DNA from 2 places in the Kitasatospora sp. NPDC008050 genome. Region 2 is predicted to be linked to the other one. Evidence: riboswitches for the same ligand, from Rfam matches in the RefSeq annotation. Region 2 holds a riboswitch; the other holds the start of a gene.
What was found. A riboswitch is a leader RNA that binds a small molecule or an ion and turns the genes downstream of it on or off. The one in region 2 is predicted to bind cobalamin.

Region 1 (3,197 bases), on a different contig from region 2:
AACCTGACCATCACCGGTCTGTCGGTGGCCGTCGCGCTGATCATCGGCACCGTGGAGCTGCTCGGCCTGCTCGCCGACCAGCTCGACCTGCACGGCGCGTTCTGGGACTGGGTCAGCGGGATCGACATCAACCTGCTCGGCTTCCTGATCGTCGGGCTCTTCTTCGTCGTCTGGATCGGCGCGATGGTGGTCTGGAAGGTGGGGCGGATCGAGCAGAAGTGGTCGGCCAACGTGCCCGCCACCGCGCCGGCGGCGGAGGAAGCCTGATGCCCGCCTCGCCGATGCCCGTCTCGCCGATGCCCGTCTCGCCGATGCCCGCCTCGCCCGTGGTGCTGGGGATCGAGTCCTCCTGCGACGAGACCGGCGCCGGCCTGGTGCGCGACGGCGTGCTGCTCGGACAGGCGGTGGCCTCCAGCATGGACGAGCACGCCCGGTTCGGCGGCGTGGTGCCGGAGATCGCCGCCCGGGCCCACGTCCAGGCGATCGCCCCGGTGGTGCGCGAGGCGCTGGGCCGGGCGGGGCTGGGCCTGGGTGACATCGGCGCGGTCGCCGTCACCACCGGGCCCGGGCTGGCCGGGGCGCTGCAGGTCGGCGTGGCGGCGGCCAAGGGGTACGCCTTCTCGCTGGGCGTGCCGCTGTACGGGGTGCACCACCTGGCCGGGCACGTGGCCGCCGCGACGCTGGACGGCGGGCCGCTGCCCGACCCCTGCGTGGTGCTGATCGTCTCCGGCGGCCACACCTCGCTGCTGCTGGTGCGCGACCTGGCCAGGGACCCGATCGTGCACCTCGGCGACACCCTGGACGACGCGGCCGGCGAGTGCTTCGACAAGGTGGCCCGGATCCTGGGCCTGCCCTACCCGGGCGGCCCGGCCATCGACCGCGCGGCCGAGGCGGGCGACCGGTCCGCCGTCCGGTTCCCGCGCCCGCTCAGCGGCCGGGCGGACCCGCCCTACGCCTTCTCCTTCTCCGGTCTCAAGACCGCCGCCGCCCGCTGGGTGGAGGCGCAGCGGGCGGGCCGGACCGAGCCGCGGGTCGCCGACGCCGCCGCCGCGCTGCAGGAGGCGATCGCCGACACGCTGACCCGCAAGGCGGTGCGCGCCTGCCGCGACCACGGGATCGACACCCTGGTGCTGGTCGGCGGAGTGGCCGCCAACTCGCGGGTCCGCGCGCTGGCCGAGCGGCGCTGCGCGGCGGCGGGCATCACCCTGCGGGTGCCGCCGGTGGGCCTGTGCACGGACAACGGCGCGATGGTCGCGGCCGTCGGTGACCTGCTGGTCCGCGCCGGGGCCGCACCCGCCCCCGCGGACCTCTCCATCGACCCGTCGGCCCCGCTGGAGTTCGCGCGGCTGACCCCGGTGCTCGGGCAGCCGCAGCCCGTGGGGTGAGTTCCGTCGCAGCCGGATGGGCTTGTCGACATGGCGACCGAGCCCCTACGGTGTTGACCGCCGTGGTGTTCGGGAAGACCGGTGACGGACCCTCAACAGGGGTCCCAGACCGGAGCGGCCCTCGCCACTGTGATCGGGAAGTGTCCGCGTCGCGCCCGTCTGTGACGGGCCGCCACCGGATGCCGAAAGGCGTCCGGGAAGGCGAGCCGCGGACACGTTCGACCCGTCAGCCAGGAGACCGGCCACGGCACCTTACGAGAACTGTCCACGAGGTGCTGGAGAGGCGTTCCTTGCTATGAGCCTGCCCGAAAACTCCGCCATGCCGGCGACTCCCGTCATACCCGCGCCGGCCGGCGCGCCGACCGGCGCACCAAGCGCCGCGACGGCCCCGGCGGGCACCACTCCCCCGCGCTGGCAGCGCGCCGACACGATCCGCACCGCCGGGCTGCTGGCGGTCATCGTGGCCATGCACGTGGTGGGCTTCACGGTCCTGCTGGGCATGGTCGCCCCGCACCACTACCGGATCGGCGACCAGGTCTTCGGCCTGGGCCTGGGCATCACCGCCTACACCCTCGGCATGCGGCACGCCTTCGACGCCGACCACATCGCCGCCATCGACAACACCACCCGCAAGCTGATGGCCGACGGCCAGCGCCCGGTCTCGGTCGGCTTCTGGTTCGCCATCGGCCACTCCAGCATCGTGATGGGGCTGGCCGCGCTGATCGCGACGGGTGCCAAGATCGCGGGCACCCTGGTGGACGACAAGTCCAACACCCGGATGACGCTGGGCGTCATCGGCACCAGCGTCTCCGGCGGCTTCCTCTACCTGATCGCCGCCCTCAACCTGGTCGCGCTCTTCGGCATCTACCGGGTCTTCAAGGCGATGCGGGCGGGCCAGTTCGACGAGCACGAGCTGGAGAAGCACCTGGCCAACCGCGGTTTCATGAACCGGATCCTGGGCCGGCTGACCAACTCCATCACCCGCCCCTGGCAGATGTACCCGATCGGGGTCCTGTTCGGCCTCGGCTTCGACACCGCCACCGAGGTGACGCTGATGGTGATGGCCGGCTCCGGCGCCGCCGCGGGGCTGCCCTGGTACGCGATCCTGCTGCTGCCGCTGCTCTTCGCCGCCGGCATGAGCCTGTTCGACACGCTCGACGGCACGTTCATGAACTTCGCCTACCACTGGGCGTTCTCCAACCCGGTCCGCAAGGTGTACTACAACCTCACCATCACCGGACTGTCCATCGCGGTGGCCTTCTTCATCGGCACCATCGAGCTGGTCGGCGTGCTGCACGACAAGCTGGACCTGACCGACCCGGTCAGCAACTGGATCTCCGGCATCGACCTCAACAACGTCGGCTACGTGATCGTCGGCCTCTTCGTGGTGGTCTGGGCCTGCGCGCTGGGGTACTGGAGGTTCGCCGGGGTGGAGAAGCGCTGGGGCGCGGCCCCGGCCGCTGACTGAGCCTCAGGGCCTGGGTGTACGGTCGACCGGACGGCCCCGGGTGACCTCGGGTGACCGAGGAGCCAGGCGGGGGCCGGGCGGGAGGAACGATGCGGCAGCCGGGATTTCGACGGCCGGGTCCGCGGTGGACGGTGGCGGCCGTCCTGCTGTTGGCGCTGCTGCTGGCCGGCTGCGGCGGCGCCTCCCGCCCCCGGCCGACGCCGCCCACCCCGCCCGCGCCTCCCGCACCGAGCCGCCCGGTCACCGGGATCGCCTACGGTGACCGGCTGGTCTGGATGTCGGACGCCAACCTGACCGCCTCGCTCGACACCGCCGTCCAGACCGGCGCCACCCTGGTGCGCGCC
Region 2 (3,197 bases):
CCCCGGTGTCCTGGCCGGCCAGCAGCGCCCAGAACCGTTCGAGCCGCGGCACCGCCGGCTCCCCCGTCACCGGGCCCGGCGCACCGGGCGCCGGGGCGCCCCAGGAGCCGGTGCCCCAGTGCGAGGCCACCTGGTACTCGCCCGGCAGCGCGGCCAGCACCGCGGCCAGGCTCGGCCGCGGCACCGGTACCAGCGCCGCCACCGCCGGCAGCTGGGCCTGCCAGCGCCCCTGGACGCACTGGTGCAGCCGCTGGTCGAGCTCCTCGCCCGCACCGCACACCCGCAGCACCAGGTCGCGCAGGGTCAGGCCGAGCGCCTCGGCCAGTGCGGCGCTCTGCTCCGGGCTCCCGGCCCAACGCCCGGTCAGCTCGGCGGTGGCGTAGCCGTCCGGGCCCATCCCGATCCGGGCGGCGGTCTGCTCCGCGGTCAGCTCCCTGGCCACCCGGAAGTCGCGCAGCGAGGCGGGCGGCCGGCCCATCAGTTCGGCCGCCGGGCACCACAGGGCCCGGGCCAGCGCGATGAACTCCCGCTCGCTGGGGCGCAGCTCGCCGCTCTCCCAGGCGGTCAGGTGGGTCGCCAGCAGACGCACGCCGTGGGCGGACATCGCGCCCACCACCTGTTCGGGCGTCAGGCCTAGGCTCTCCCGGTGGGCGCGGGCGGCCCGCGGGGAGAACGGGACCGGGGTGGGGGCCGGCGGCCGGCTTCTTCGCATGCGCCGACGCTAGGGTCAAGGCCGCGGCGCACCCAGCCGCTGAACGCACGAAGCCGCTCGGCGGCCCGCCGACCGCCGTTGGACGATCGGCCAGCGCTCCACCGGATCGGCCCGGCGCCCCCGTGGTGTGACCGACTCGGCCGGTGACCTGGTTGACTCCCGCTTCGCGCGCGTGATGGGATCCTTGGGCCAATCGGAGGCATGGAGAGGAAGCCGGTGCGAATCCGGCGCGGTCCCGCCACTGTCACCGGGGAGCACGCCCGACGAACGGTCACGGCGGCCCGCCACAGGGCCGTTGGAAGGCCCGGGCGTGCGTCACCACCCGGGAGCCAGGAGACTCTCACCTCCGCTTCGTCGATCCAGGGCGCGGACCCTGAGTGAGGACACGCAACAGATGGCGGGGGTCTCCCACCGCGCGCTGCCGTACGCCCTCGGCGCCCTGACCGGCTACGCCGCCGACGCCCGGTTCGGCGACCCGCGACGCGGCCACCCGGTGGCCGCCTTCGGCCGCGCGGCCACCCGACTGGAACGCGCGCTCTGGCGCGACCACCGCGGGGCGGGGGCGCTGCACACCGCGCTCTGCGTCACCGCGGTGGCGGCGGGCGCCGCGGGCGCACAGCGGCTGGCCACCCGGCGCCGGGCGGGCTCGTCCTGGACCGCCGCCGCGCTGACGGCCGCCGCCACCTGGACGGTGCTCGGCGGCAGTTCGCTCACCCGCGAGGCCCGCACCATCGGCGCCGCGCTGACCGCCGGTGATCTGGCGGCCGCCCGCCGGCGCCTGCCGCACCTGTGCGGGCGCGATCCGAGCGCGCTGGACGAGCGGCAGCTGGCCCGCGCCGTGGTCGAGTCGGTGGCCGAGAACACCGCCGACGCCGTGGTCAACGCCCTGGTCTGGGGCGCACTCGCGGGCACCCCCGGGCTGCTCGCCTTCCGTGCCGTCAACACGCTGGACGCGATGGTGGGTCACAAGTCCGCGCGCTACCGCCGGTTCGGCTGGGCCGCGGCCCGGCTGGACGACGTGGCCGGCTGGCCCGGCGCCCGGCTGACCGCGCTGCTCACGGTGGCCGCGGCCGAGCGCCGCGACACCGCCTGGCGCGTCTGGCGGCGCGACGGCGGCGCGCACCCGAGCCCGAACGCCGGGCAGGCCGAGTCGGCCTTCGCGGGCGCGCTGGGCGTACGCCTGGGCGGCACCCTGCACTACGGCGCCGAGGTGGAGCACCGCCCGGTGCTCGGCGCCGAACTGCGCCCGGTCGCGGTGGCGGACATCGAGCGGGCCTGCCGGCTCTCGCGCCGGGTCGGGCTGCTGGCACTGGGGACCACGGTGGCGCTGCGCCTGGCCGTGCTGACCCGTACACGTAAGGGGCGGATATGAGCAACGCACTGCTGGTGGCCGGCACCACCTCGGATGCCGGCAAGAGCGTGGTGACCGCCGGGATCTGCCGCTGGCTGGTGCGCCAGGGCGTCAAGGTGGCCCCGTTCAAGGCGCAGAACATGTCGCTCAACTCGATGGTCACCCTGGACGGCGCCGAGATCGGCCGGGCCCAGGTGATGCAGGCCCAGGCCGCGCGGGTCGAGCCGGAGGCGGCGATGAACCCCGTGCTGCTCAAGCCGGGCGCCGACGGGCGCAGCCAGGTGGTGCTGCTCGGCCGCCCGGTCGGCGAGGTCGGCGCGCTCGACTACCGGGACCGCAAGCCCTACCTGCTCCAGCGCTCGCTGGAGTGCCTGGCCGACCTGCGCCGCCGCTTCGACGTGGTGATCTGCGAGGGCGCGGGCTCGCCCGCCGAGATCAACCTGCGCGCCGGCGACATCGCCAACATGGGCCTGGCCAGGGCCGCCGGGCTGCCGGTGGTGGTGGTCGGGGACATCGACCGCGGCGGGGTCTTCGCCGCGATGTTCGGCACCCTGGCGCTGCTCTGTGCCGAGGACCAGCGGCTGGTGGCGGGCTGGCTGGTGAACAAGTTCCGTGGCGACGCCCGGCTGCTGAAACCCGGCCTGGACATGCTGCACGAGCTGACCGGCCGTCCGGTGCTCGGCACCCTGCCGATGCTGCCGGGCCTGTGGCTGGACGCCGAGGACTCGCTGGACCTGTCCACCGCGGTGGCGCACGCCGAGGCGGTGGGCCCGTACGGCGCGGACGTGCTGCGGGTGGCCGTGCCGCGCTTCCCCCGGCTGTCCAACTTCACCGACCTGGACGCGCTGGCCCAGGAGCCCGGGGTGCTGGTGCGGTGGGCCACCCGCCCCGAGGAGCTGGCCGACGCCGACCTCGTGGTGCTGCCCGGCACCCGGGCCACCGTCGCCGACCTCGCCTGGCTGCGCGAGCGCGGCCTGGAACGGCCGCTGCGCGAGCGGGCCGCCGCCGGGCGCCCGGTGCTCGGGATCTGCGGCGGCTACCAGATGCTCGGGCGGCGGATCACCGACCTCGTGGAGTCCGGCGCGGGGCAGGTGGACGGTCTCGGACTGCTGCCGACCGCGGTCGAGTTCGGGC

Region 1: linked by a shared signal. The riboswitch ahead of ACFZB9_RS16120 (HoxN/HupN/NixA family nickel/cobalt transporter) and the one ahead of ACFZB9_RS15205 (cobalamin biosynthesis protein) in region 2 are both predicted to bind cobalamin.

What each region holds. Positions count from the first base shown of each region.
Region 1 covers NZ_JBIBIJ010000007.1:88,406-91,602, reverse strand. Annotated here, with positions in the region: gene ACFZB9_RS16130 (HoxN/HupN/NixA family nickel/cobalt transporter) at 1-267, shown strand, start outside; gene tsaD (tRNA (adenosine(37)-N6)-threonylcarbamoyltransferase complex transferase subunit TsaD) at 267-1,385, shown strand; cobalamin riboswitch at 1,432-1,647, shown strand; gene ACFZB9_RS16120 (HoxN/HupN/NixA family nickel/cobalt transporter) at 1,705-2,853, shown strand; partial or broken gene ACFZB9_RS16115 (cellulase family glycosylhydrolase) at 2,943-3,197, shown strand, end outside.
Region 2 covers NZ_JBIBIJ010000006.1:304,826-308,022, reverse strand. Annotated here, with positions in the region: gene ACFZB9_RS15210 (transcriptional regulator) at 1-712, opposite strand, end outside; cobalamin riboswitch at 873-1,073, shown strand; gene ACFZB9_RS15205 (cobalamin biosynthesis protein) at 1,107-2,084, shown strand; gene ACFZB9_RS15200 (cobyric acid synthase) at 2,081-3,197, shown strand, end outside.